Regions from separate parts of the Hymenobacter aerilatus genome, predicted to be linked through region 3. Evidence: riboswitches for the same ligand, from Rfam matches in the RefSeq annotation. Region 3 holds a riboswitch; each other region holds the start of a gene.

Region 1 (9,732 bases), 1.3 Mb from region 3:
AGCCTAGAACCGCTGATTACGTACTGGAAAAGCCGGGAAAACGATTCAAACGCTGGCCTCGCACAATTGGCTCGTAGTATTGGCGAGCAGGTGGCCCAAGAGCCCTGGGCACATGGCCCTATTACGGACCCTCATGCCGTAGAATGTGGTTGCCACCTGATTGAAACGCTGATGATGGCCGTGTTTCCGCCGGCTTCCTTCTCCACGGATATCAGCGGGGCTGTTCCGCCGTTTCAGCGCCGCAGCTTCTACTATACGCCTTTGTTTGGGGAGGTGCTGCTGAATGCCAACGACATCATCAAGCAGCCGCTCAACATCGACAGCCGCCATATGGAAATATATCTGGCGCGCATGGCCTATCATCTCATCCTGAGCAAGATATACGATGTAGAGCTACCAAAGAACGATACGCTGGTGTTTACGGTACCCGATTATAGCATCGGCCTGTACCGGCACTACGGCGTCGATTTTAACTCCACCTTCCTGAATGTAAAGCTGGTAGGTGAGCGGCCCGAGCTGACTGAAGAGCAGATTGATTTGCTGCTGCACAATATGCACCGCCAGGATTTGTGGCGGGAGCTGCTGCCGCCCGAGCGCTTCGAGTTGGAAGGCTTCAACATCCTGCACTTGGTGGACGTGACGGACCAGGAAATCCTGTCGGAATTGAAGTACGACTTGCTGGAGCGCGACGTGTTGCAGGCCTCCGACCGGCTGGAGCAGATTCAAGAGAAGCTGCGGGTGCTGTTTAAGCGGCCGTTTTTGCAGCTGGGCATTGCCGCCTACGACGAGAACAAGCAGGCTTTTGTGGACTTCGGCCGCAAAATCAACCACAGCTTCCTAACCAAGCAGCTCAACAACCAACAGGCCGGCGCGGGTTTTCACCAAATCTACTCCCAACTGTTGCAGGACCGCCAGCCACTGATTCTGGAAAACGTAGAAACGGCTGATATTCCGGAAGACTTGCGACAGCAGATCCGTAGCATCGGTATCAAAAGCGCCATCCTGGCCCTCCTACCCTACGGCGACGATACCGTGGGCCTGCTGGAGCTGGGCTCCCCTAATGTGGGTGACCTAGACGAATTCAGCTTGGAAAAGGTGAATCAGTTTGTGCCGCTGTTTGCGGTGGCCGTGAAGCGCAATGCCGAGGACATGCAAAACCGCGTGCAAGCCATTGTGAAGGAGAAGTTTACGGCCCTGCATCCTACTATGGAGTGGCGCTTCAACGACGCCGCTCTGAACCTGCTGGAGAAGATTGAAGCCGGCAACAAAAGTGCTGAGATGGAGGATATTGTCTTCCAGGAGGTGTATCCGCTGCATGGCTCCTGCGACATTCGCGGCAGCAGCACGGCCCGCAACGAAGCCGTGCAGGGCGACCTGATTGAGCACCTTACACTGGCCAACAAAGTGCTCAAAAAGGCTTCCGAGTTTCAGCAGCTTCCTATTCTGGATGAGCTGAAGTTTTACGTGGAAAAAAACCTGAAGCGGTTGCAGCAGGGGATTGTTTCGGGCGATGAGGTGAGCATCTTCGACTCGTTGAAATCGGAGGTAGAGCCCCTGTTTGAGTATTTCGCGCAGAACACGTTAGAATTGCGCCCCGTCATTGCGGAGTACTGGAACAACATCGACCCTGTGCTGGGCATTCTGTACAAGCGGCGCAAGGCGTTTGAGCGCAGCATTACCCTGCTCAACGATACGGTAAGCGACTACCTCGACGAGGAAGAGCAGAAAGCGCAACAGATGTTTCCGCACTACTTTCAGCGCTTCAAGACCGATGGGGTGGAGCACAACATCTACGTGGGTGCGTCGCTGGTAGAGAACAAGCCGTTTGACTTGGTATTTCTGAAAAACCTGCGCCTGTGGCAGTTGCTGGTGATGGTGGAAATTACGCGCCGCACCGCCGCCCTCAAGGCACACCTACCCGTGCCGCTCGATACCACGCAACTTATCCTCATCCATGGTCAGCCGCTGGCCATTCGCTTCCGGCAGGACGAGCGCCAGTTTGATGTGGACGGCGCCTACAACATCCGCTACGAAATCATCAAAAAGCGCATCGATAAGGCCACAATTCTGGGCACTGGCGAACGACTTACGCAGCCCGGTTGCATTGCCTTGGTATACGCCCAACAGCGCGAAGCCGACGAATACTTAGAATACCTCGATTACCTCCAGGACCGCGGCCTATTGGAACCCGAGATAGAGGAGCTGGAGCTGGAAGAGCTGCAAGGCGTGAAAGGCCTGCTCGCGTTGCGGGTACGAGTGAAGTTAGAAGAACAGAGTAATTAGAAAACCGCCTGTCCTCCTGAGCTTGCGAAGGACCTTCTCACGGTAGAACGAGTCGTTATTACGATAGTTGTTCACGCGTGAGAAGGTCCTTCGCGCTGCTCAGGAGGACAGGCGGTTTTTGGACAAACTCTATCCTACCCTCTTACTTCCGCTTGGGCTTGATGGTGGTACCAAAAGCGCCTTTCTGCTCGAAGGATTTAATTACTTCATCCTCTACCGGCGTGCGCTGCACTACGGGGTTGTTGGCCCAAAACTCGGGGTCGTACTTGGCTTGGCGGATGGTTTCGCGGTCTTTTTCGTCCAGGGTGCCGCGCTCGTAGGCAATACCGGTGGGCTTGCGGTTGGTGTCGTAGAAGAAAGTGAACGACGACACGTCGAGCTTGGTGGTAGGCGTACCGGGGCGCAGTACGTCCGCCGTTAGGTTGACCTTCATGTAGTCAAGCGGCGACACGGGGTCGGGCGTGTTCTGAAAGCTGAGGTCAAACGTCAACTTCGTGTTTTTCAGCTTGTAGGTAGGGTTTTGCGAAGCCGATGTATAGTTGGGCGAGGTGATGGTGAAGCGCACCACTTTGTAGGTATCCGTATCAACCCAGATGGTGCCGTTGGCCTGGTAACCTTCCACCTCGGGGCGGGTTTCGAAAGTGATTTCAGCTACATTGGCATCGCCTTTTTCCAAGATACCCTGTAGCTCCACGTAGTAGTTTTTCACCGCATTCGGGCTCAGCAGAGCCAGCGACACGGTGCTATCGGCATTGGGGTTGTAAAGGCCATAGCCTTTGGTGTTAAAGGAAAAGTTGGTGAAGTTGAGCAGCGCCTGCTTGGCGGCAAAGCGCCCTTGTGCTGTGGTGGTTCCCTCAATCCGAGCGTTGTTAGACTTCACGTTCCAGATCATTTCCTGCAACTCAGTAGGCTCCGCGCCGATGCGCGTCACCTGCCGGTAGTAGGCCTTGCCGTAAAATTTCTTGTCGTAATTCTCAGCCATGTGGCGATAGGCGCGGTCTACCAATTGAAAGGCATAGCTGCCTACCTTCACTTCGGGCAGCGTCACGGTGGCTGAGCCCAAGAGCACCTCAAAGGGCTTTTGCGTGCTGGTGACCACCAGCGTATCGCGCAAGTGACCAATTTCGGAGAAAATGACGCGCTGCGGCAGCGACGGCAGGTTCAGGAAAAACTGGCCGTCGGCGTTGCTGGCCGTACCCAATGACGTGCCCGGAATACCGATACTCACGAAGGGAATCGGCTCCTTAGTTTCTTTATCGAGGACAGAGCCGCGCAATTGGTATTGCGCCTGCGCGGCGCTGCTGCCTAGCAGCAAGAAAAAACCCATGAGCGCGAGCAGACGGGCAGCGGTAACAGCAAAGATGTTTGAACGAGCCAAAGCAAAGGAAGATTAGATGAACGAGCGTCTGGCTACAACGCCAATAAAGCATGCAGCCGTACGCCGCCCCGCAAAATACGGGCCGCACCCTCAATAAGAAGGTGAAAGGGTGAGTTTCGATGTTCTCTCATCCTGAGCTTGCAAAGGACCTTCTCACACGTGAACGACAAGCGTACCAACGACTCGTTCTGCGGGCATAAGGTCCTTCGCGCTGCTCAGGATGACAGAACATCAAAACTCACCCTTTCACCTTCTCAATCTCTCACAAACATCCCCTTTCACTACTTCCCTACCCTGGCGCGCACATGGTAGGCGGCTTGCACCATGTTGCGCAGGGCGGCTTCGGTTTCGGGCCATTTGCGAGTTTTCAGGCCGCAGTCGGGGTTTACCCATAGATTTTCGGCTGGTAGAAGCGTTTGCGCTTTTTCCAGCAACGCTACCATCTCAGTGGTGCTGGGCACGCGGGGCGAATGGATGTCGTACACGCCCGGCCCAATCTGATTGGGATATTGAAAATCGGCGAAGGCGGCCAGCAACTCCATCTGCGAGCGGGAGGTTTCCATGGTAATCACGTCGGCGTCCAGCTCGGCAATGGCAGGAAGTATTTCGTTGAACTCCGAATAGCACATGTGCGTGTGAATCTGGGTTTCGTCGCGCACGCCGGCAGCGGCTACCCGAAACGCCTGTACGGCCCAGGCCAGGTAGGTAGGCCAGTCGGAGCGGCGTAGGGGCAGCCCTTCCCGAATGGCAGGCTCGTCAATTTGAATCAGCTGAATACCAGCTTTTTCCAGTGCAAGCACTTCTTCGCGAATGGCCAGCGCAATCTGCAAGGCGGTAGTGGCCCTTGGCTGGTCGTCGCGCACAAACGACCATTGCAAAATGGTTACCGGTCCCGTCAGCATACCTTTTACATATTGCTGGGTCTGGGCCTGCGCGAAGGTGCTCCAGGCCACAGTCATGTCCTGCGGGCGGTGAATGTCGCCGTACAGAACAGGCGGTTTCACGCAGCGCGAGCCGTAGCTCTGCACCCAGCCGTTTTTGGTGAAAGCAAAGCCGTCGAGCAGCTCGCCAAAGTACTCCACCATATCGTTGCGCTCAAACTCACCGTGCACCAGCACATCCAGCCCTACCTCTTCCTGCCAGCGAATCACGTCGATGGTAGCGTTCTGCAAGGCTTCATCGTACTGCTCGCTGCTCAGTTCTCCTTTCTTGAAGCGGGCACGCAACTGCCGGATGTCCTCGGTCTGCGGGAAGGAGCCGATGGTAGTCGTGGGGAACAACGGCAGTTGCAGGTGCTCCTGCTGCCGGGCCTGCCGCACCGCAAACGGGCTCCGGCGGCGCGCATCTGCCTCCGTAACGGCGGCGGTACGCTCCTTGATATGGGTACGGTGGATACGCTCCGACTTGCGGCGGCTATCCAGCGCCTGTTGGTTTTGGCGTAGCAGGTCCTGAGCACTATGGTCTGCAATCTGACGCAATTCTTCTACTTCGCGCAGCTTCTGCTTCGCAAAGGCCAGCCAGTTCTTAATTTCCGGCGTCAGCGTCGCGTCGTTGGTTTCCAGGTCCAGGTCGCAGGGGCTGTGGAGCAACGAGCAGCTGGGCGCCAGCAGCACCCGCTCGGTGCCCAGCGCTGCTACTGCTTTTTCAAGCAGCGCCAACGACGCCTGGTAGTCGTTCTTCCAAATATTGCGGCCATCTACCACGCCCAGCGACAGGCTTAGCCACTGCGGCACCAGCGGCAGCACAGCATCCAACTGCTCTGGCGCCCGCACCAGGTCTAGGTGCAGGGCGCTGATGGGTAGGCTCACGGCCAGCTCGGCATTGTCGCGCAGGCCTTCGAAGTAAGTGGCTACAAGTAATTTGAGCCCGGGGCAGCTGCGCGCCAGTTTGGCGTAGGCAAACAGGTAGGCGTCTTTTTCAGCAGATGTTAGATCAAGAGCTAGGTAGGGCTCGTCGAGCTGCACCCAGGTGGCACCGTACTGATGCAGCTTGGTTAGCACCTCCACGTACACGGGCAGCAACCGCTTCAGCAACTCAATCCGGTGGAAGCCCTCTTCCTTTTCCTTCCCCAACAGCAGGTAGGAAACCGGCCCCAGCAGCACCGGCTTGGGCGTGGTGCTGAGCGTGTTGCGTGCGTGAATGAACTGATCGAAAATGTGCTCCGAAAACAGCCGAAACTCCTGGTCGGCCGTGAACTCGGGCACGAGGTAGTGGTAGTTGGTGTCGAACCACTTCGTCATCTCCATCGCCGTGATGTCGAGGCCATTGCGCTGGTAGCCACGGGCCATGGCAAAGTATAGATCCACCGCGGTGTTCTGCGGATTTTCACTGAGCACGGGCGTGTAGCGCCTGGGAATGGCCCCTACCATCAAGCTGGTATCCAGCACCTGATCGTAGTAGCTGAAGTCGTTGCAGGGAATCAGATCGAGGCCGGCTTCCTGCTGCAACTGCCAGTTGTGTTGGGCAATGTGGCGGGCGGCGGCCTGCAATTCGGACAGCGTCAGCTGGCCCGACCAGTATTTCTCACTGGCCTTTTTCAGTTCGCGTTGGCTACCAATGCGCGGGTAGCCGAGGTTGTGCGTAAGCATAGTGCTTAGGGTGAAGGGAACAATAAATGGATTTATTGTTCTCGCAACGAGTACGTTACGCGCCCAACACAGTGTATGGCCTACCCTGCACCCTACCGTCCGGCGTGCATACGCACGCGCCAGCCTCCACCTCGCGGAGACTCTTAAGAAGACAGCAGTATGCAATTGACCAGACTACTGCTTCAGAGCGCGGAAGCATACGTCAAGGCGTAGAAAGGCAAGTCTCCTGGCTTGTACCATTACGATCATCCTTCTCATTCTGCCTGGCAGAACAATGGACGTGCTACGGATCGTAACTTGTTTGGGTACTTACAGTTGCGCGACAGCCCGTGATTCACACACGGTTCCTTATTAATTCCGGTATTACCCGAAAACCCCTCTACGGCAATTGATATTGCAAAGAACTAAGGGCAATGATACGCGAAATTTCCGGCGCAACAACTCGCAGGCTAGTTGGTTGCTAGTAGTCCTACCCCTTACCCCTACCTCACAGGGAACCTGGGGTAGGGCTCACCAACCTCTTTAATCCCCTTTACTTATATGGAAAATCTGACCGGAAAAGTCGCCCTTGTAACGGGTGCCGGCAAAGGCATTGGCCGCGCCGTAGCCGTGGCTCTGGCACACGAAGGCGTGCACGTGGGCTTGCTGGCCCGCTCCGAAAACGACTTGCGCAACGTAGCCGCCGAACTGGAAAAGCTAGGCGTGAAAGCTGCCATTGCAACGGCTGATGTAGCTGACCGAGGCGCCGTGGAAGCTGCCGTAGCGCAGATACAGCAGCAACTCGGGGCCATTGATATTCTGCTCAACAACGCTGGCACAGCCGCGTTCGGCAAGTTTCTGGAGCAGGAACCCGACGCCTGGGAAAACATTATCCGGGTGAACCTCATGGGCGTGTACTATGCCACTCGCGCTGTACTACCCGGCATGATTGAGCGCCAGACCGGCGACATTATCAATATTTCTTCCACGGCCGGACAGCGCGGGGCGGCAGGCACCAGTGCCTACTCGGCCTCCAAGTTTGCCGTGCTGGGCCTCACCGAGTCGCTGATGCAGGAGGTGCGCAAGCACAACATTCGCGTGTCGGCCCTCACACCTAGCACCGTGGCTACCCCGCTGGCGCAGGAGCTAAAGCTTACGGATGGCAACCCCGAGAAAGTGATGCAGCCGGAAGATCTGGCCGAGTTCATCATTGCCCAACTCAAGCTGAACCGCCGGGTGTTTGTGAAGGAAGCCGGGCTGTGGAGCACCAATCCGTAAAGCAGAAGTGCCTAATCGAACGAAGCTCCTGCTTACGATCTGTTTAGGAGGAGCTTCGCTCGATTAGGTACTTTCTTATTTTTAGAGAACTATGGTTAAACAAAATCCTTCCTATCGATCCGTAACAGCTCGTTTTCAACTTAGTATACCGATGGAATGGCTTTAACTTATATGTTCATTCACTTTTCAAACATCAGGCTTTGTAGACCCAATCTTCATAAAGTAAGGCAATAAGTTTGTAAGGACTCTGGCACTGTTTTACCTGCCAGCGTTATGAAACATTTCTTACTGACTAGTTACCTTATCATAGGTTTCACTAGTATCAGCCAAGCGGCTACTTTCACTGTTACGAACACTGCCGATGCGGGCACCGGCTCATTACGGCAAGCTATTACCGATGTGAATGCCGCCGGTGCTGGGCCGCACACTATTGCCTTCAATATTCCCAGCAGCGCGCTTACGGGTTCTTTTGCAAGCCAGCGGGCCTTAATCACGCTTGCATCTGCTTTACCCAACATTACCGTAGCGAATGTCACGCTTGATGGTTTTACGCAGACCACAACCGTAGGCAATACGAACACAGGTACCTTTGGCACCACCGCGACTGTAGGAATAGATGGGCTGGCTGTGTCTCCCGTGGAACGACCTGAAGTTGAAATTAGCTTTCCTACAGGCTTCTCCGCACTTACTTGCACGGCCGCAGGATTTACTATCCGTGGTGTTGCCATACATGGAGGCTCTGACCAGTTCAACAGTGCAGCCCTGACTTTGAATGGCAGCGGTTTCAGCGTAGTGAATTGCCTTATAGGTACCACGGCACTCGACTACGGCTACCCAGCAAATGCTCCCTGCGCTTCGTTTGGCATTACCATTGGCACTGGCGGGGCAGGCAGTGTTACGAACTCCTTAATTGGTTTTACGGGCAGCTCGGGTATCTACGTCATTAATGGTGCTGCTAACACCGTCAGCGTTACGGGCTGTCAGTTCAACCAAAATGGCTACACCAGAGGCGGAGGCGACGGCATTACACTAGGTAGGTCCGGAACGGCGGTTGCTGGGCCAGCAACCGTTCGCGGCAATTTGTTCACGGCTACCAACTCTAGTGCCGTGCAATTCGAAATTGGCTCTGTTTCAGCCTCTATCATTGAGAACAATACGATGCTCGCCTCGGGATTAGGTGGTAACGGCACCAATACAGCCTCGCTGGAGGGCTCGGCTATCTGCTACCTCCAGCGCGACGGCACCCGCACCGGTACGAATGCTGACATTATCCGACGCAATATTATTCAAGGCTCAGAAGCCTCTGGTATCGTGGTTGGCTATGGCCAGCGCAACGTGCGCATTACGGAGAATGCTATTTATAGCAATGGCTTGCTGAGCATCGATCTAATCGATAACTCTGCTATTCGCGTGGGTACAGCTGCTCCTAACGCCGATACGTACGGTAACGGGGATGGGGTAACGCCTAACAGCGGAGCCTTTGGTACGAACACGGCATCTCCTAACTACCGCATCAACTACCCTATTTTCACTGCTGCTGCTCTGAATGGCAATACGCTTACAGTAAGCGGCTACGTAGGTACGGCAGCAGGTCAAACTGACTTTGGAGGTGCTACCGTAGAGATTTTTGAAGCAGTAGATGATGGCAACAATGACGGCACCATTACAACTACTTCTTCAGGATCTGTCCCCCACGGCGAAACCCGCCGCTACCTTGGCTCGATTACGGCAGCCAGCAACGGAACCTTTACCAACGTTGCGCTTACCGTCAGCAATCTGGTAGCGGGCAACGCCATTAGCGGCACCGCCTGGCTTACAGCCCGGGGCACCTCAGAAGCATCGAATAACTTCACTGTGACGGCTGCTGCCCAGTTTCCAGTCGCTAATGATGTGGTCAACCCCGTTTTGCAAAATATGGCGCCTCGCACAGCACTAACGGCCGCACTGGATGCTACTACTCCTAGTGGCACTACCATCACCTCTTTCACGATCGTATCGTTGCCAGCAGCGGCTTCTGGTGTGCTGTACTATACCAGTGGGAGCACCACCAGTCTTGTGCAGGCAGGTCAGGTAATTCCATTTGCAGACCGAGGCAACTTGTCATTCGATCCGGCAAGTGGCTTCTCAGGTGAAGCGGTGGTTGGTTACACAGCCACCAACAATACAGGCACAGTAAGCGCGGGCAATGCCACACTCACTATTCCGATTAACAATCCGCCTACTGCC
Region 2 (9,732 bases), 1.9 Mb from region 3:
CGCACCAAGCTGCCTGCCTGGGCCGAAAACCCCGAATTGATTTTTCCGCCTGCTCTCTCCGTAGAGCAGGCGTCGTCGGATCGTACGGCTGCGTTTAAAGCCGAGCTGGTAAGCGGCCAGCGCTTGGCCGACCTAACAGGTGGCTTTGGCGTAGATACCTGCTACTTCGCCAGCCGCGTGGCGGAGGTGCACTATGTGGAGCGCAATCCGCAGCTGGTTCAGGTAGTACAGTACAACCTAAACCAGCTGGGCATACAGAATGTGCACTACCACGCCACGGATGCTCTGGCCTTTCTGAAAAGCACACCCGAAACGTTCGACTGGCTCTACCTCGACCCAGCCCGCCGCGACACAGCTTCGCGCAAGATTTTTCGGTTGCAGGATTGCGAGCCGGATGTGCTGCGCATCCTACCCTTACTATTGCATAAGGCTCCGCGCATTCTGCTCAAGACCTCGCCTATGCTTGATATTGAGTTGGCTATTCAGGAGTTGAAGCACGTGCGTCGCTTGTGGGTACTGGCTGTGGACAATGAGTGCAAGGAGGTGCTATATGAGCTGGGAGGAGAACCCGCCGTGGACCCCGAGCGCTACGCCGTGAACCTGACCCGCACTGGCGAGCAGCAGGAGTTTCGCCTGAACCGGGCCCGCGAGGCCCGCGCTGTGTCGCGCTATGCCGAGCCCCAAGCCGAGCAGTACCTGTACGAACCCAATGCGGCTATTCTGAAAGCGGGTGCCTTTCGTAGCATTGGCAATGCCTTCGAGCTATTGAAGCTGCACCAACACAGCCACCTTTACACTTCCGACGCGCTACGTGCCGATTTTCCTGGCCGTATCTTCCGCATACAAGCTGTGGAGCGCTACGATGCCGATGCCCTCCTACCCTATCTTGGTTCCGAGGGGCGCGCCCATGTGACAACACGCAACTTCCCCGACACAGTAGCTGTGTTCCGGCAACGCACCGGTATCCGGGAGGGTGGGCACCTCTACCTGTTCGCCACTACCGATTTGCGTGGCCGCCTGATGGTGCTGGTGTGTGAAAAAGTGAAGCGCTGGAGTGGGGAGCTAGTAGCAGCAGTCCAATCGGCATAGCCTACTCTACTACTTTGCCGGGCTGGTCCACTGGCTATCCTTGATACGGAAGCGCCAGGGTAGGCTGGCTGCTTCCGCGCCGGCGTAGGCCAGCCCTACCCTAGCGCTGGCGCGCACCTGTGCGTCGGGGACATCTTCACCATGGTCTTCCAGCCAAAGCACATTCCCCTGCAAATCGGTGCCAGTGAGAGCGGGCGTAACGCCCAGCGCTTGTGTGAGCAAGCCGGGGCCGGCCGTTAGGTTGCGAGCTATGGACTCTAAACCGCGTCGTCGTAGCATCGTATCGATGCCTGCGGTGGGCTCGATGGCACGAATCAGGACGGTATTGGGCACATCGGCGGCGTTGGTAACGATGTTGAACAGGGTGTGCCGCTGGTACACGGTGTAGAGGTAGGCGCGGCCTCCCAGTTCATACAGCGCCTGTCCGTGTTGGCCGCGCCGCTTCAGGTGCATCGTCAGGGAGTTGTCCCCTTCATGGGAATATGCTTCGGTTTCGACAATGCGGCCACCCGTCAATTCATCATCTATGCGGGAAAAGACATATTTCCCTAGCAGCTCGCGGGCAATTTGGGTGGGATCGGGGCGCTGGAAAAAGGCGGCGGGAATTGTCTGAACCACGGATTCGCTCGGATTTTTCGGATTACACGGATTTTGTAGGCGAGGGTTTTCCACCCTGCTATAAACTCTGTCATCATGAGCACAGCGAAGGACCTTCTTATGCCTGAACGACAGTCGCCACAACGAATCGTGATATCGTGAAAAGATTCTTTGCAGGCTCGGGATGACAGATACCTTTTCACACACCCATCCACAAAATTCGTGTAATCCAGAAAATCCGAGCGAATCCGTGGTTCAGACAGTATCTTTGCAGCGTAGCGGTGGCCGGACCCCAAGTGCGGGGCGAGGCTGAAAAGGGAATCCGGTTCGAGGCCGGAGCTGTCCCCGCAACTGTACGCTTCAAGAAAGGGCTCGTCACGCAGCTGCCACTGTTTCGAGGAAAGCAGGTTTCGCACCGAAACCTGCCAGAGAAATGGGAAGGCGACGTGCCCGAAGCAAGCCAGGAGACCTGCCACTACATTTCCCATGTTCAGCGCCTTCGGTGGAAAGGCGGAGAACGAATGCAGCGGGCGGCTTCGGCCAACCGGTTTTTCCTGTTTTCGGCCTCGGCTACGCGGCGGGTTTCGGCTCGTAGCGGAGTTTTGAACTGACTTTTCCTACCCCGGAAATTTTGGTTCGGATACGTTTCTTACGCGCTACTTCTCCTAGACTTGCCCGTGCGCTACGCGTGCTAGCGGTAGTAGCAAGCCTATTGCCAGCCGCAGTGGCCCAAGCTCAACGTGCCCCTGCTGACACTAGCGTTGCTGCGCCGCATCTATTGCCTGCGGCTATGGTAGAAGCCGCTCGTCTGAGCCGCTATGCTGTAGGCAGCCGCCGCACTACCCTCGATTCGGTGGCCGTGAATCAACTGCCGGCCGGCACGCTGGCCGAGGCCCTGAGTCGACTCACGCCTATCTATCTGAAGAACTATGGACCGGGGCAGCTGTCGTCTATTACGCTGCGCGGCACTTCGGCCCGCCACACGGCCGTGCTCTGGAACGGTTTCAACATCAACCTGCCTACCCTGGGTGAGGCCGACTTTGCCCTACTGCCTGTGAATGGTGCTACCAGCATCACAGTGCAGCCTGGCCCGGCCAGTGCGGTGTACGGCAATGGTGCACTAGGCGGCACGGTGCTGCTATCGTCGCCGGTGCAGTGGGGCGCGGGGTGGCGCGGGCAGGCGCAGGCCGATGCCGGCAACTATGGCCTCCGGGCGGGCAGCGTAGAGAACAGTTTCAGCAATGAGAAACTAGCCTTGCGCACGGCTGCTTCCTACCGCGAGGCGCAAAACGATTTTCCCTATCAGGAGCGCACCATTGATGGGCTGGTAGAACGCCGGCAGACCAACGCTGCCTACCGGCAATGGAGCCTCACCCAGGATGCCACCCTGCGCCTAGGCCAGCATGGCGAGCTAATGGGCGCTGTGTGGCTCACAGATGCCGACCGCCGCATTCAGCCTGCCATCGGCGCTGCCAACGACAACGCCCAGGAGCGCGACCAAAGCCGCCGCCTGCTGGCTGGCTACCGCCACGTGACCAGTCGCCACGAAACGGGCGTGCGCGTGGCCTGGTTTGAGGACATTCTGAACTACCGCAGCAACACGGTAGCCCAAAGCAACTCGCGGGTGCGCACCAGCCAGGCGCAGGCCGACCACAGCATCCAACTTCGTTCTAACCTGAGTGTACGGGTAGGCGGAGAAGCCCAACACTTTGCGGCCCGCGTGGATGGCTACGGTCAGGACCTCACAGAAAACCGTTTCTCCGGCTATGCCCTGGTGCGCTACGACCCTGCGCCTACCTTGCGTCTCACGGCTAACATCAGGCAGGCGTTCATTCCGGGCCGGCGGCCGCCACTGGCCCCTATCCTGGGCGGCGAGTGGCAGGTATGGCAACAAGGCACGCACACGCTGGTGCTGAAGGGTAGCGCCGCTCGTAGCTACCGCGTGCCTACCCTCAACGAGCGGTACTGGCGCCCCGGCGGCAACCCCAACCTACTGCCCGAAACCAGCTTAGGCTACGAGGGTGGTGCACAACATACCTTCAAGCCTACGCCTACCCTCTCGTTACTCACGGAGCTGACGGCCTACCGCCAGCAAGTGCGCAACTGGGTGCAGTGGCTTCCTGGCGATACGGTGAGCTATTGGTCGCCGCGCAACCTGCGCCGGGTGCGGGCGCAGGGGTTAGAGTTGAGCACGGAACTGGGCTGGCAGCCGGGGCGCTACGCCCTCACGGCGCGGGCGGCCTACGCCTACACCCAGTCGCGGAAGGTAGGCGGCTACGCATTCGACCCCGACCCGGTGGGCGTGCAGCTGCCCTATGTCCCGTTGCACACGGTGGCTTTCACCACGCGCCAGAGTTGGCGTGGTTGGCAACTGCTCACGCAGAGCACCTTCACCAGCTTCCGTTACACCGACGCCTCAGCTACCACCTTCCTACCCTCCTATTTCCTGCTGAGTGGGTCGTTGGGCTACACCTTCACCACCCGCAACACTTGGAGCCTAACCGCGCTGGTGCAGGGCTTTAACCTTACCAATCTCACCTATAACAGCTACGAAGCGCGCGCTATGCCCCCGCGCAACGGCGTGCTGAGCCTGCGCGTGAGTTGGCGCTAATCCTGCTTTTCACACTTTTCTTTCTTACATGACACAACGTTTTCTTTCCTTCAGTGCACGCACAGCCCTTATTCTGGCTAGCGGCCTAACCCTTTGGAGCTGCGATCCAGACAACGACAACGACGCCTCGCCGGCTGGCAGCGACGTATTTATTGTGCAGGAAGGCAATTTTAATCGGTCTAATGCCGAGGTGGTCGGCTTCAACAGCGACGCGGGTGCTATTACTAACTCTGCTTTGTTTCGCTCGGTGAACAACCGCATCCTGGGTGATGTAGCCCAATCGATGACAGTAGTAGGCAACACGGGGTATATCGTGGTGAATAACAGTAATAAGATCGAGGTAGTGAACCTGCCTAATTTTAATAGCAAAGCCGAAATTTCGAAGTTTAGGAATGCTGCTGGCAATGAAGACATACTTACCCTACCCCGCTATTTTGCCGCGAACAACAATAAAGGCTATGTATCGCAAACGGTGAAATACGGTAGCACAGGTCGGGTGTCAGTCATTGATCTGGCGACGAATACTGTCACCAAAACCGTTTCAGTAGGTGTACAGCCCGAGCAAGTAGTGGCTGTGGGTAATAAGCTTTTCGTATCAAACAACGGCGGCAATACCATTAGCGTCATCAATACCCGAGTGGATTCAGTGGAAGCCACCATCACTGTAGCTGATAGCCCAGCCAGCATGGTAGTAGATAAGAACAACGCCCTTTGGGTGCTATGCTCTGGTAAAAGCACTTACGGCCCAGCGCCGGACTACACGCCCATCGTGACTGTACCCAGCAGCATCGTGCGCATCGATCCGAACACTAACGCCGTGACGGCTACCTTGCGCTTCGCAGCGGGCCAGCAGGCGGGCGGCCTTCGCACCAACGGCGCCAAAGACCAGCTATTTTTCCGCCGCCAGTCGGGCGTTTACCGCATGAACATCACTGATACAGCCCTGCCCACTACGCCCCTGTTTCAGCGCCGGGGTGGTTTCTATAGCCTCGATGTAGACCCACGTACGGGCCTCATCTATGGCTCACCGGAAAACTTTACAGGCACGGCCCGCTTCTTCCGCTATCAGACTACTGGCCAGGTTATCGACTCCTTTACTATCGGGACCAGCGCTAACAGCTTTGTGTTCTACAACCGCTAACCTTTCCTTCCGAGCTACCCCGAAAACAAACTACCACAACGGCCCCGCACAGTGCACTGTACGGGGCCGTTGTGGTAAAATCAATTCTGCCAGTTCCTTAGTCAGCTTTGCCGTCGTGGTTGTGGTCGGTGGCGTGCAGGTTTTTATCGTACTGCTGCTCGATGGTTTTCTGGCCGGCGGTATCGGGTATGGCGTTGGTAGAAGATGCAGTGTCCAAGTCACGACCTGGGGTAGCCTCAGACATGCCAAAGTCTTTGGTGGTGCCGGTTTCTACATTGGTATCGGCGTTGTCGGTGCCAGTGCTGCATGCACCTAGCAGGGTAGCCGAAGAAACAAATAACGAGGCGGCCAGTAGGCGCAGGGTCGAAAGAGTTTTCATGAGGTAGGGAAAGCGAAAAATCAGCGAGGAGAAATTAATGGTACGGCGGAAGGCCCCTGCGGTTTTCATCTGCCGCCAGAACACGCAGGTAATGATATATTTGTAGTCCGTTGCGCTGCACTTATGGCCCGTACTTCCTCTTCTACCTTTGATTTTCCACGTTTGCGACGTCAAGCGGGCATTTTAGCTGGCGCGAGTCTGCTATTGGCCCTGCTGCTGATCAGCTACACATTCGGCGTGAAAAATCATTTTTTCGCCAGACTATTTTCCGCCTTTTTCGTATTTTTCTGGCTGTTGGCAGTCACTTTTCTGGGCGTTGTACCGTTCGTGAACTGGGCTGCCCGCAGTTGGTTTGGCAAGGAGTGGGTTTCCGACTCGTTCACAAAAACGTCTTCGCGTCGTTCATCTGCCTCAACCTCACCTTCGTCTGCGCGTACACCTACCCGAACTGCCTCTCGATCCAGCCAAAAACGACACCCGTGAAAACCACACTCTTACACATCAAAAACATGGTGTGCCCCCGGTGCATCGACGCCGTGCGCACCGTGTTGGAACAGGCCGGCTACCGGCCCACTGAAGTAACGCTGGGCCAGGCTCAGCTAGACCGCACTACCCCCGCTGACCCTACCGCCGTGGCGCCCATCCTGCAAGAAGCCGGATTTGACGTGTTGACCGGCCGCGCCGAACAACTCACCGAGCAAATCAAGACTTCTCTGACGGAGTATCTAGAGCACCTGCGCACTGCCCGGATGCCCCTTACCACCTCGGCCTTCCTGACGGAACGCTTTGCCGCTACCTACTCGCACCTAAGCAAAGTTTTCTCGCGCACCGCCAACCTCACTATTGAGAAATACCTGATTCGCCTCAAGATTGAGCGTGTGAAGGAAATGCTGAGCTACGGCGAGCTAACCCTTAGCGAAATTGCCGACCAGATGCGCTACAGTTCCGGCCAGCACCTGAGCAACCAGTTCCGCCAAGTGACGGGCCGCTCCGTAAGCGAATTCCGCCGCGACCTGATGCCTAAGCGCTTATCACTGGATAAGCTGGGGTAATACAGAACTATCCGTACAAAACCGGCGGGGTAGGAGCTATGTTCTTCTATCCCGCCGGTTTTGTTTTGGGTGTCACCGCTCACCAACGGCAACGGGCTAAAACAACGTAGCGCGCCGTACCTTTGCGGGCACCTTTACCGCCGGTTGGCGGTTGTTGTCGCCGTGTCTAGTCCCCGCATCCTGCTCATCACCCCGCCGCTCACGCAGCTGAATACGCCCTACCCGGCCACCGCCTACATCAAAGGCTTTCTGACGGGGCGCGGCTACCAGGTCACGCAAGCTGACTTAGGGCTAGACCTAGTGCTGAAGCTGTTTTCGCAGGAAGGCTTGCGGCGTGTGTTTGCGGCTATTGAGCAAGGTGGCTTCGAGTTGAGCGACAACGCCCGACGCATGGTACGTCTGCAACGCAGCTACCTGACTACCATTGGTCCGGTCATTCGCTTTCTGCAAAACAAGGATACTACCCTGGCACCGCGCATCTGCCACGCCCGCTACCTCCCCGAAGCCAGCCGCTTCGACAACGTAGCCGACTTGGAAAGTGCCTTCGGTACGATGGGCCTCACCGACCAGGCCCGCCACTTGGCTACGCTCTACCTCGAAGACCTGGGCGACCTAATCAAAGAGACGGTAGGGCCACAGTTTGGCTTTTCGCGCTATGCTGAGAAGCTGGGTATGTCGGCCACCTCGTTCGATCCGCTGCACGAGGCCCTGCAAGCCGCACCCAACCTGCTGGATCAGATGCTGGAGGAACTGCTGGATGCCCTAGTGGCCCGCGTGGAACCGGACGTGGTAGGGTTTTCGGTGCCGTTTCCGGGCAACCTCTACGGGGCGCTGCGGCTGGCGGGCCGTGCCAAGCAGCTCCGCCCGCGCATCAAAACTCTGATGGGCGGTGGCTACCCCAACACGGAACTGCGCCAGCTGAAAGAGCCACGCTTTTTTGATTATATCGATTACCTCACGCTCGACGATGGCGAAGGGCCGTGGCTGCGGTTGTTGGAATATTTGAGTCAAAAAGGCCGTCATGCTGAGCTTGTTGAAGCATCTCTACCGTTAGCAATTTCTGCGTCTAACAACGAAGCAATAGAGATGCTTCGACAGGCCCAGCATGACGGCCTAGACTCTCCCCTACCCTTCCAGCGCACTTTTCTGCGCAATGCGGCTGGGGAGGTAGAGTACGTCAACCAACCCTTCCCCGACATTCCGCACCCCGAGGTAGGCACGCCTGACTACTCCGATTTGCCACTCACCGAGTATCTGTCGGTAATTGAAGTGCTAAATCCCATGCACCGCCTTTGGAGCGATGGGCGCTGGAACAAGCTGACCATTGCCCACGGCTGCTATTGGAAGCGCTGCTCTTTCTGCGACGTGACGCTGGACTACATCAGCCGCTACGAAACCGCACCGGCTACCCTACTGGTAGACCGCATCGAGCAGATTATTGCTCAGACTGGTCAAACAGGGTTTCACTTCGTGGATGAAGCCGCCCCGCCCCTGGCCCTGCGCGACCTAGCGGTGGAGCTGCTACGCCGCCGCGTGAGTATTACGTGGTGGGGTAATATTCGCTTCGAGAAAACCTTCTCGCCCGATTTATGCCGCTTGCTAGCCGCTTCGGGCTGCATTGCCGTGAGTGGTGGCCTAGAGGTAGCCTCCGACCGCCTGCTGGCCCTCATGGAAAAGGGCGTCACTATTGCTCAAGTAGCCCGCGTGACAGACGGCTTCACGCAGGCCGGCATTATGGTACACGCCTACCTGATGTACGGTTTCCCTACCCAGTCAGCACAGGAAACGGTAGACTCTTTGGAGGTAGTACGGCAGTTGTTTGGGGCAGGCATTGTGCAAAGTGGCTATTGGCACCGCTTTTCGATGACGGCGCACTCGCCGGTAGGGAAGAACCCAGCGAAGTATCAGGTAGCTGCCATCGGTCCCGAGCCGGGCACCTTTGCCTGGAACGACCTCTGGCACGACGACCCCACTGGCACCGACCACGAACGGTTTGGTCCTGGTCTGGCTAAGGCACTCTACAACTACATGCACGGCGTGGCCCTGCAAGAACCGCTACAATTTTGGTTCGATTTTAAAACGCCTCGCCCTACTGTGTCGCGCCACCTCATTCAGCAGGCGCTACAAGAGGAAGGTAAGCCGGATTTTGCCCGGCAAAACAACCGGCTGTTTTGGCTAGGCAATGCGCCCGAACTACGCCAAGAAGCCGGTAAAAAAGGAGCACGCGCTGTGCTCACGTTCTATGAGCAAGCCGAGGATTTTGAGTTGAAGACTAGTCCTACCCTTGGTTCCTGGCTACACCAGCTGCTCACCCGCCTTACCACCGACTACGACACTAAGCTGCTGCTCAAGGAAGCTGCTGCCTCCTTCCCGGCTACTGCTGGTCAGTCGTTCGAAGCTTTCCTACAGTCGCCTACTTGGCAACTGTTGCGGGAGAAGGGTCTGCTGCTAATCTAGCACATTCTATTGCTGCACTATTGAAGAGCTTGCCGCTAAGAGAAGCTCGTGCGCAAGTACACTTGCGCACGAGCTTCTCAGCGTTGATCCAAACCATTCAACGGTCTACTAGTGCAACTAGCCCGGCACAGCGGGCAAAAATGCTTTTTCAAGCTCAACAGAGCGCATTTTCTCTTTCCCGACTACATACTGTAGTCTTCGATTTCTATTAGCCTTTTGCTTATCGCTCGTACTCACCGGCTTACCGAATGAGCATCTTGTTAGCGCACATTAAAAAAGATTAAAAATTATATAGCCACGGAAAGGTTTTATGCAATCGATTTCTATATATTTCAAACGTTTTCGGTCAAAATTCCCACACTTCATTCTTTCACTATATGCACAACGAATACGCGTGGTATCATTT
Region 3 (9,732 bases):
CAAAAAATTTCCACTATCTTGCTAATATCCTTATCTTTGACTTAACGTACGGTTGTCACCCCGCCAACACGGCTGCTTCTGAAACAGCGAAGCCCGTGTTGCGAGCACGGGCTTCTGGATAAGTAGGGTGTTTTGGCCACCCTCAAATCCACTGGACTATGGGTAAGAGACGTATGCCGCTGGATGGTTTGAAGCTGAGCTTCAACATCCAGGTAAGCAGCACATTCGTTGTGAAAGTGCTGGCAGCCTGCGGCGGCGGGAGCGGGTTGTACCTGCTACTGTCGCACTGGCTGAAGTAGTGAAGGTGGCAGTCAGCCTGGAAAGGTTGGCTGCCATTTTCGCTACACAAACATACGCGATATTTTCAATATATAACGAGAACTACCCCGCTAAGGGTAGCACCGCAGCTTTAAATCTATGTAGCTGACTTGCTACACATTGTCTTTATTTCACTGTAAATTCCACTCCCGTAGTGGCCCACTGCATGGTCACTTTGCCGGAGTTGGCGGCTGTAATGGTGAAGCGCTCTACCGGCTGCTTTAGCGTGGTGGGCTTCACTTTCACGCGCAGAGCGTCCTGCTTCTCATCATATTCGTAGGCGCCCCACTGCTTGGCCGTTTTGTTGAAGATGATGGTCCACTCGTCTTTGCCGGGGATAGAAAACAGGCCATATGTGCCAGCCGGCAACGCTTGGCCATTGATTTTCACGTCTTTGCTCACCATAAACGTTGTGGCCTCGTTGGCGCCTGTGCGCCATACTTTGCCGTAGGGCTCTAGGACACCGAATATTTCCCTACCCTTCACCGAGGGCTGGCTGTACTCAATCATCACCTTGGTGCCGCCCACGGTAGCCGAGGCAGTCGCCGGTGGGCTAGGCCGCTTAGATTTGTCCTGTGGGGGCTTGGTGGTAGTGGCGGGGGTAGTCGTCGTTTGGGCGTGGCTGCGGGTAGGCGCTGCCAGCAGAAGCATAGCGCAGGCGCCCGCTAGAAAAAGGATGCGTTTCATGAGAGAAGTTGGTTGAGATACGTACCGCGGCTATAAGCCAAAACGGTTGAGCTTTGTTTCCCGCTCACCCATTTTCGCTTTCTCCGCCGACCACTAGATAAGCAGCTTTTTGTTATTTGCAGCGCCTGACCTTCTTTTTCATCTCTACCCCTCATGACGACGCCCTACCACCCCAACCCCGACCGCTACCACCAGATGGAGTACCGCCGCTGCGGGCGCAGCGGCCTGAAGCTGCCCGCCATCTCGCTGGGCCTGTGGCACAACTTCGGCGATGTGGACGTGCCAGCCACGTTCCGCGACACGCTGCGCACGGCCTTCGACCACGGCATCACGCACTTCGACCTGGCCAACAACTACGGCCCGCCCTACGGCACCGCCGAAACCAACTTTGGCCGGATTCTAAAAGAAGATTTCCTACCCTACCGCGACGAGCTGATTATCTCCACCAAAGCCGGCTACGATATGTGGCCCGGCCCCTACGGCGAGTGGGGCTCACGCAAGTACCTCATCGCCAGCCTCGACCAGAGCCTCAAGCGCATGGGCCTGGAGTACGTGGACATCTTCTACTCGCACCGTCCCGACCCCGAAACGCCTTTGGAGGAAACTATGGGCGCCCTCGACCACGTGGTGCGCCAGGGCAAAGCGCTGTATGTGGGCATCAGCAACTACCAACCTCAGGAGGCCGCTGAGGCTATCCGGATTCTGCGTGAGCTGGGCACGCCCTGCCTGATCCATCAGCCCAAGTACTCGCTGTTTGAGCGCTGGGTGGAAGGTGGGTTGCTGGATTTACTGGAGGAGAAGGGCGTGGGCTGCATTCCGTTTTCGCCGCTGGCCCAAGGCATGCTGACGGATAAGTATCTACACGGCATTCCGGCCGACTCGCGGGCGGGCCGCGAGGGCCGCCACCTCACGCCCGAGCAACTGACGCCCGAGCGCCTGGAGCAGATCCGGCAGTTGAACGAGCTGGCCCAGGAGCGTGGCCAAAGCCTGGCTCAACTGGCTTTGTCGTGGCTGCTAAAAGACCCACGCGTGACGTCGGTGCTCATTGGCGCCAGCCGCCCGGCCCAATTGCTTGACTCTCTGCAGTGCCTGCGCAATACTGGTTTCCAGGACGACGAACTGCAACGGATTGAGCAGATTTTAGGAGCACGGTAGACTTACTGAAACCACGTATTTTCATTGCCAAGGGGTAGCCGAATGTTGGATTCGGCTCCCCCTTGACTGTTATCATAGAATGTATTGATAGACCAACAGCGCCACAATTTTCCTAGATGATAATTCAACCTATGGCTTCTGCGTGAAAAGCACTTTTCCGGGAGCAGAGGCCAGCTTTTTACTCCTGCGTGCTGACGACGTTGGACATTTACTCAGAAAAGTGCAAAAAGCGGCAATTTAATACAACTTATATAACTGAACATTAGCACTTTATCTATATACAATTGCGTTTGAAGACGATAAATTTCTTTACCTTCGGAGCATCTATTCCCACCTTTCACGATGGTTTTTCTATGGGCAAGAATTTACTCCAAACGGTGAAAAGCTCCTTCACGGCGCAGCAAGTTACCCAGCTTAGCGCGGCCGTACAGGAGAACGAAGGGGGTGTCGAGCAGGTCGTCAACCAATCGGCCATCTTGGTGGTACAGCACCTGATGGCGCGCACTCAGCGGCCGGGAGGCACTGAGGTGCTGGCTACACTGGCTCAGGAAGCGTACCGGGCCGGCGTGCTCCACCACCTCGCCGACCTGCACACCACCGACTGGCAGCGCCGCGGCCTCGACCTGATGCAGGGCCTCCTGGGCGACGCCTACGCACTTACCCTCAACCGATTGGCCGTATCGGCCTATGTGGAGCCCACCGCGGCCCGCACGCTGCTGGGCACTGTGGCCGCCGCTACCCTGGCGGCGCTGGGGCGCTACGCTGCCGAGCAAGAGCTGAGCGTACAGCAGCTTAGTGCCTACCTGCAAAGTCAGCCGGAGGAGATGGGGACAACTGGAGCGGCTGTGTGGCCTTCTGCCAGCACCAGCCTGCCCGAGCCGGCACCCCGGGCGGCCCCCGAGTTAGTACGGGCCGGTGTGGGCAGTTGGGGCGGTACCCCGGAGCCAGCAAGCGACGCACGCACCTCCTCTTCGTTGCGCTGGCAATGGGGCCTGCTGCTGCTGCTCGCCGTGAGCCTGGGCTATTACTTCGGACACGAGCGGCTATCGGCCGTGCCGGGTACTGCGGCTTATGCGGGCACTGCGCCTACTACCACTCCGGCGGCGCTGCCCACTACGGCTTCGACCGATCCGGCTGCTTCGGCCGCTACCGGCCACTACGACAGCGAGAGCGACAGCTACATCTACGACACGGGCCAGCCGGTTATCCTGCAACTAGCCAATGGCACCACCCAGAAGGTAGGCGCCCGCTCCACCGAAAACCGCCTCTACACGTTCCTCTCCGAGCCTACCATTCAGGTGGATCCGGTGAACCGCACGAAGGGCTGGATCAACTTCGACCGCGTGTATTTTGAGCCTGCTAAAGCGGTACTCACGGCCGAGTCGCACCAACAACTGGTGAACGTGGCCGGCATTCTGAAGTCGTTTCCAAACGCTGTGGTGAAGATTGGCGGCTACACCGACAGCCTCGGCAACGACCTGCAAAACCTGCACCTAAGCGAGGAACGTGCCCGCACTGCCATGTTTGCCCTGGCTGATATGGGTATTCCTGTAGCCCAACTGCAAGCCAAGGGGTACGGCTCCAAGCACTCGCTCACTAGCAACGAAACTGTGGAGGGCCGCGCCCTCAATCGCCGCATCAGCATTCGGGTAGTGAAGAAATAACCACTGCTTTCTTTGCTTACAACACGACGCCTCTTCTGCCCCGCGGAAGAGGCGTCGTAACTTATTAGGGAGCGTGTTGTTTTTCCTATCCCGGCTGTTTCAGCTAAGCTGCGGCCGGGGAGGAAGTTTTCATTTACGCTTTTCCTACCCTATGTCTACTCTTCTTTTTTCCCCGCTGCGTCTGCGCGGGCTTGAACTTAAAAACCGCATTGTGGTGTCGCCGATGTGCCAGTACTCCTCGGAGGACGGCTTCGCCAACGACTGGCACCTAGTGCACCTAGGCAGCCGCGCCGTGGGCGGGGCTGGCCTCATCCTCTCAGAAGCTGCCGCCGTGGCGCCCGAGGGCCGCATCACGCCCCAGGACCTAGGCATCTGGAAAGACGAGCACGTACCCGGCCTGAAGCGCATCACTGATTTTGTACGCCAGCAGGGCACCGCCATTGGTGTGCAGCTGGCCCACGCCGGCCGCAAAGCCAGCACCACTCCGCCCTGGGAAGGTGGCAAAGCCATTGCGGCCACGCAGCCCGACGGCTGGGAAGTGGTAGCGCCCAGCGCCCTACCCTTCGCCCCCGACAAAGCCACGCCCCACGCGCTGAGCGAAGCCGAAATTCAGCAGGTTGTGGCTGATTTTAGGGTGGCGGCCCGCCGCAGCCTGGCTGCTGGCTTTCAACTGATTGAGGTGCACGCCGCCCACGGGTATTTGCTGCACGAGTTTCTGTCGCCGCTCAGCAACGAGCGCACCGACCAGTACGGAGGTTCCTTCGAGAACCGCAGCCGCCTGCTGCTGGATGTGGTGGCTGCTATTCGCGCCGAGGTGCCCCACGACTACCCCGTTATCGTACGCATTTCGGCCACCGACTGGACCGAGGGCGGCTGGACCAAAGACGACTCGGTGCAGCTGGCGCGTGTGCTCCAGGCCAACGGCGTCGACCTGCTGGATGCCTCCACCGGCGGCAACGTGCCCGATGCGAAAATCCCCACTGGTCCCGGCTACCAAGTGGAGTTTGCAGCAACTGTGAAACAGCAAACCGGCCTGCCAACGGGGGCCGTGGGTATCATCACCACCGCCCAACAGGCCGAAGAAATTCTGCAACAAGGCCAAGCTGACCTGGTACTGCTGGCCCGCGAGTTTCTGCGCGACCCATACTTCCCCCTGCACGCCGCCCCAGAACTGGACGCAGACCTGCCCTGGCCTGTGCAGTACGAGCGCGCCAAGCGGCCGAAGCGAACAAGCAAGTAGGACTTACCTATTGAAACGCGAGCTTTTATTACAACCCTGGCTACTACGGTGGCCAGGGTTTTGTTTGCTAAAGCCAGAAGAACTGCTGATTTTTCCCAAAATAAAAAAGCTAGTACCAGATTGATTCATCCTAGTATAGCTAGTATTTTTATAGCTGTATTTTTATAAATCTTATCTGTGATTCTGCGCACTATTCTTGATTTTGTTTTGCAATATGACGAGGTAGCAAGCGTATTGCGAGTAGAGTGGGTCAGTGGCCGCAACGTACAACAGCTCCGCCGCAGCGCCGGGCAGTTGCTTTTACTGCTCCAGCAACTGGCTGTGCGGCGCTTGGTAATTGACATGAACAGCGTACCCGACCTGTCGGTAGATGATGAAATATGGCTGGGTACGCACTGGATGCCCGGTTTGGTAGCCCTACCCCTAGAGCGCCTGGTGCTGGTGTTGGATAGTGGGCAAACCCACAACCAGTTGGCCATAAACGCGCTGCACGACCTAGCACAGCCGGCCATCCGCTTCGATGCGCAATATTTTTCCGATACAGATTCGGCGATGCACTGGATCAGCGACGACTCGCCCCACCTACTGCCCCTACTAGCAGAGTGGAACGCCCGCCACGACACGCCGCCAGCGCCGGTCGGTTAGTGTGTGTGCTACTCCTGGTTGATGCGCGAGGTGTGCCGGGTATCGGCCATGCGCAGGTAGGTGATGAGGGAAATGATGGCGCAGGCCGTCACGTACCAATAGAACCACGCCTCCACGTTGTATTCCTTGGCCAGCAGCGCCACATACTCGGCCGTTCCCCCGAACAGAGCCACAGTGAGGGCGTAAGGCAGCCCTACCCCCAAAGCCCGAATTTCGGTTGGGAACAGCTCGGCTTTCACGACGGCGTTGATGGCCGTGTAGCCGCTCATATTGAGCATGGCGATGACCAGCAGCACAAACGCTTCCCAACTGCTGCTAGCGCGGCCCAAGGCTGTCATGAGGGGCACAGTACCCAGGGTGGCGCCTACCCCAAACGCCAGCAGCACCGGTCGCCGCCCTACCCTATCCGACAGTGCCCCCACTACGGGTTGTAGCACCATGGCCACCGCCAGCGCCCCAAACGACACCAGCGTGGCCTGGTCTTTTGTGAAGCCTGCGGTATTTACCAGAAACTTCTGGGTATAGGTGGTGAAGGTGTAGAATACAATGGTGCCGCCCAGCGTGAGGCCTACCACCGTGAGCACCTCGCGAGGGTAGCGCAGCAGCACGCGCAGCTTGCTTTCTTCTTTCTCCGGCGCCGATCCAGCGGGTTGATCTTTCTTTACGAACGCGTCTGTTTCTTCCATGTGCCGCCGCAGAAATAGCGCCACCACGGCCGCTGCTGCACCTATCACAAACGGGATGCGCCAACCCCAGGCGTGCAACTGCTCCGAAGTCAGCAGCGCTTGTAAAGCCAGTTGTACCAATAGCGCCACCAGCTGCCCTGCTATCAGGGTCACGTATTGAAAGCTGGAAAAGAAGCCCCGATTCTTTCGGTCGGCTATTTCGCTGAGGTAGGTGGCCGAGGTGCCGTACTCGCCGCCCACGCTCAGCCCCTGTAGCAGCCGCGCTACCACCAGCAGTACGGGCGCGAACACGCCAATGGTAGCATAACCGGGCGTGAGGGCAATGAGCAGGGAGCCGGTGCACATCAGCACCACCGACAGCAGCAGAGCCGCTTTCCGGCCCTGGCGGTCGGCGTAGAGGCCCAGCAGCCACCCGCCTAGCGGCCGCATCAGAAAGCCTACCGCAAAAATGGCCGCCGAGTTGAGCAGCTGCGCCGTTTGGTTGCCTTTGGGGAAGAAAGCCGGCGCGAAGTACAGCGCAAACGCCGAGTAGATGTACCAGTCGTACCATTCTACCAGATTGCCAATGGAGCCGCTGAAGATGGATTTCACCCGCGAGGCCATCGTGCGGGTAGGAGCTGTTGTCATGCCGCAAGGTACGCGGCGTAAAGCGGCTTTCGGTATTCCCGCGCCAGCATCTACCTTTGCCGGCAGTTGTTCTTTGCCTGTTTTCCAACAGACGACGGAAGGTGGCCGCCCCGCGGGTGCGGCCCGAAAAAGGGAATCGGGTGCAACTCCCGAACAGACGCGCTACTGTGAGTGCCACCACGGTGTCCCCGCTTGCTACCCATTGCCTGCCTACACGGCCGGGTGAGAAGGGTCGGGCGACACGGCACGAAGTCAGGAAACCTGCCTACCGCCGACTGACAAGTAGGTAGCCCCCGCGCCTGGGGCCATTGTCGGGTATGGAGGAAGCACACGAGCCGTCCGGAGCGCCCCGCGCCACCGGCCAGGAGTCGTACGCTTTTTCCTACCCTGCATCGGCTCGGTTGTGGGTTGGCTTCCTTCGAAAAGCCGTCGAAGAGCGTTTCACCCTTTCACTGACTTGTGATGACCCTCGAAGAGAAAATTACCCGTGCCGAGACGCGCATTTTCAAAGCCGTATTCCCCAACACCACCAACCACTACGACACGCTCTTTGGCGGTACTACCCTGCACATGATGGACGAGGTAGCCTTTATCACGGCTACCCGCTTTTCGCGCCTGAAAATGGTGACGGTATCTTCTGAGCGGGTCGATTTCACTCACCCCATTCCCGGCGGCACGCTGGTGGAGCTGATTGGCCGCGTAGAGCACGTAGGCAACACCAGCCTGAAAGTGCGCGTGGACCTGTTTGTGGAGCAGATGTACTCCGAGGAGCGCGAAAAAGCCGTTTCAGGCGTCTTCACGTTCGTAGCCATCGACGAAAATAAGCGCCCCATCCGCATCCTGGATCAGCCGGTGGAGGCAGTAGGATAACAGGACTTTTACTGATAGAACGTCATTCCGAGCTTGTCGAGGAATCTCGCGTGCTCCCGCTAATTCCTGACGATTGAAATTACCGTGGCACACGAGATTCCTCAACAAGCTCGGAATGACATTCTAATGGTTATTTTCTGCCAGAAAAAGCTGCTCCTCTGTATCTTTGTGGTCCTTTTCCTACTCCGGTTTAAAGGGTAACTACCTTTCACCCATGTTGTTTACCACTGCTTCCCCCCAGGAAGTCGAGTTGCTGCTCTCGCCTGAGCATGCCTACGACGAATTTACGCGCTACGAAGCCCTCTTGGCAGCCGCCGGCCTACGCCCCGGCCAGGCCGATTTTGTGCACCTGCGCAAACGCAGCATTGATGCCCGCGGCCGGCAGCCATTGGTGCGCCTGCGCGCCGACATCTACCGCACGGCGCCCCCGGCCGAGCTGTTTGGCCCGTGGTTTCAGTTTCCCAACGTGAGCCGTGCCCGCCGTACGGTCTTGATTGTGGGAGCGGGTCCGGCCGGGCTGTTTGCGGCGTTGCGGGCCATTGAACTCGGTATCAAGCCTATTGTGGTGGAGCGGGGCAAGGACGTGCGCACCCGCCGCCGCGACTTAGCGGCCCTCAACAAACAGCAGCTCGTCAACCCCGACAGCAACTATTGCTTCGGCGAGGGCGGCGCGGGCACCTACTCCGATGGTAAGCTCTACACCCGCTCTACCAAGCGCGGCGACGTACAACGCATCCTGCGCCTACTGGTGCAGCACGGCGCTACCCCCGATATTCTGATAGATGCTCACCCACACATCGGCACCAACAAGCTGCCGGCCGTGGTGGCCGCCCTGCGAGACTCGGTGCGCGCAGCCGGTGGTGAGGTACGGTTTGACACACGGGTAGACGATTTGGTGCTAACTGAGAACCACCTCCGTGGCGTGGTCACGGCCCAGGGCGAGGAACTGCTGGCCGATGCCGTCATCTTAGCCACCGGCCACTCCGCCCGCGACATCTACGAGCTGCTGCACCGCCGCGGCGTGCTCATCGAGGCTAAGCCCTTTGCGCTGGGTGTGCGCGTGGAGCACCAGCAGCAGCTCATCGACCGGGCCCAGTACCGCCTCCCCGACCGCGGCCTGCTGCCGGCCGCTTCCTATGCGCTGGTGCACCAAACCCAGGGCCAGGGCGGGCAGCGGGGCGTGTTTTCGTTTTGCATGTGCCCTGGCGGCTTTATTGTGCCGGCAGCCACCGCGCCCGGCGAGGTGGTGGTCAATGGCATGTCGCCCAGCCGCCGCGACTCGGAGTTTGCCAATTCTGGCATTGTAACGGCCGTGGAGTTGGAAGATATGGACGTGCGCCAGCACGGCGCCTTGGCCGGTCTGCACCTACAACAGCAGATTGAACAGCGCGCTTGCCAGCTAGCTGGCAACACGCAGGTAGCCCCGGCTCAGCGGCTAGGCGACTTCCTGAAAGGCAAGGTTTCGGCTGACTTGCTGGAAACGTCCTACCAGCCCGGCCTGGTGTCGGTGCCGATGGACAAGGTGCTGGGCAAAAACCTGGCAAACCGGCTGCGGCAAGGCTTCGAAAACTTCGGGCGCAAGATTCCGGGCTATGCCACCAACGCCGCACAGATTGTGGGGGTAGAGAGTCGCACGTCGTCGCCGGTGCGCATCCCCCGTGACCGGGACACTTTGCAGCACCCGGTGGTGCGCGGCTTATTTCCGTGCGGTGAGGGGGCGGGCTACGCCGGCGGTATCGTGTCGGCGGCTATGGATGGCGAGCGGTGCGCGGAAGCGGTTAAGGCAGCTGTTAGCTGATGGCTATTAGCCTCTTTTCTTTCGTACACAGAAGTTTCTGTC

Evidence for each region. Region 3 has a riboswitch for cobalamin ahead of MUN82_RS07070 (acyl-CoA thioesterase). Riboswitches for the same ligand answer to the same signal wherever they lie in the genome.
Region 1: another riboswitch for cobalamin. It lies ahead of metE (5-methyltetrahydropteroyltriglutamate--homocysteine S-methyltransferase); the one in region 3 lies ahead of MUN82_RS07070 (acyl-CoA thioesterase).
Region 2: another riboswitch for cobalamin. It lies ahead of MUN82_RS20625 (TonB-dependent receptor plug domain-containing protein); the one in region 3 lies ahead of MUN82_RS07070 (acyl-CoA thioesterase).

The regions. Positions count from the first base shown of each region.
Region 1 covers NZ_CP095053.1:418,518-428,249, reverse strand. The annotation lists gene MUN82_RS01740 (GAF domain-containing protein) at 1-2,283, shown strand, start outside; gene MUN82_RS01735 (carboxypeptidase-like regulatory domain-containing protein) at 2,426-3,661, opposite strand; gene metE (5-methyltetrahydropteroyltriglutamate--homocysteine S-methyltransferase) at 3,943-6,249, opposite strand; cobalamin riboswitch at 6,449-6,643, opposite strand; gene MUN82_RS01725 (3-ketoacyl-ACP reductase) at 6,790-7,506, shown strand; gene MUN82_RS01720 (T9SS type A sorting domain-containing protein) at 7,780-9,732, shown strand, end outside.
Region 2 covers NZ_CP095053.1:4,949,951-4,959,682, reverse strand. The annotation lists gene MUN82_RS20635 (class I SAM-dependent methyltransferase) at 1-1,089, shown strand, start outside; gene MUN82_RS20630 (DNA-3-methyladenine glycosylase) at 1,099-1,707, opposite strand; cobalamin riboswitch at 1,949-2,177, shown strand; gene MUN82_RS20625 (TonB-dependent receptor plug domain-containing protein) at 2,477-4,297, shown strand; gene MUN82_RS20620 (YncE family protein) at 4,326-5,438, shown strand; gene MUN82_RS20615 (hypothetical protein) at 5,536-5,817, opposite strand; gene MUN82_RS20610 (hypothetical protein) at 5,941-6,300, shown strand; gene MUN82_RS20605 (AraC family transcriptional regulator) at 6,297-6,869, shown strand; gene MUN82_RS20600 (B12-binding domain-containing radical SAM protein) at 7,032-9,326, shown strand; gene MUN82_RS20595 (SusC/RagA family TonB-linked outer membrane protein) at 9,704-9,732, shown strand, end outside.
Region 3 covers NZ_CP095053.1:1,679,082-1,688,813, reverse strand. The annotation lists gene MUN82_RS07105 (hypothetical protein) at 159-299, shown strand; gene MUN82_RS07100 (DUF2911 domain-containing protein) at 445-1,005, opposite strand; gene mgrA (L-glyceraldehyde 3-phosphate reductase) at 1,159-2,160, shown strand; gene MUN82_RS07090 (OmpA family protein) at 2,514-3,824, shown strand; gene MUN82_RS07085 (NADH:flavin oxidoreductase/NADH oxidase) at 3,976-5,064, shown strand; gene MUN82_RS07080 (hypothetical protein) at 5,242-5,709, shown strand; gene MUN82_RS07075 (MFS transporter) at 5,718-6,998, opposite strand; cobalamin riboswitch at 7,105-7,305, shown strand; gene MUN82_RS07070 (acyl-CoA thioesterase) at 7,485-7,892, shown strand; gene MUN82_RS07065 (NAD(P)/FAD-dependent oxidoreductase) at 8,107-9,690, shown strand.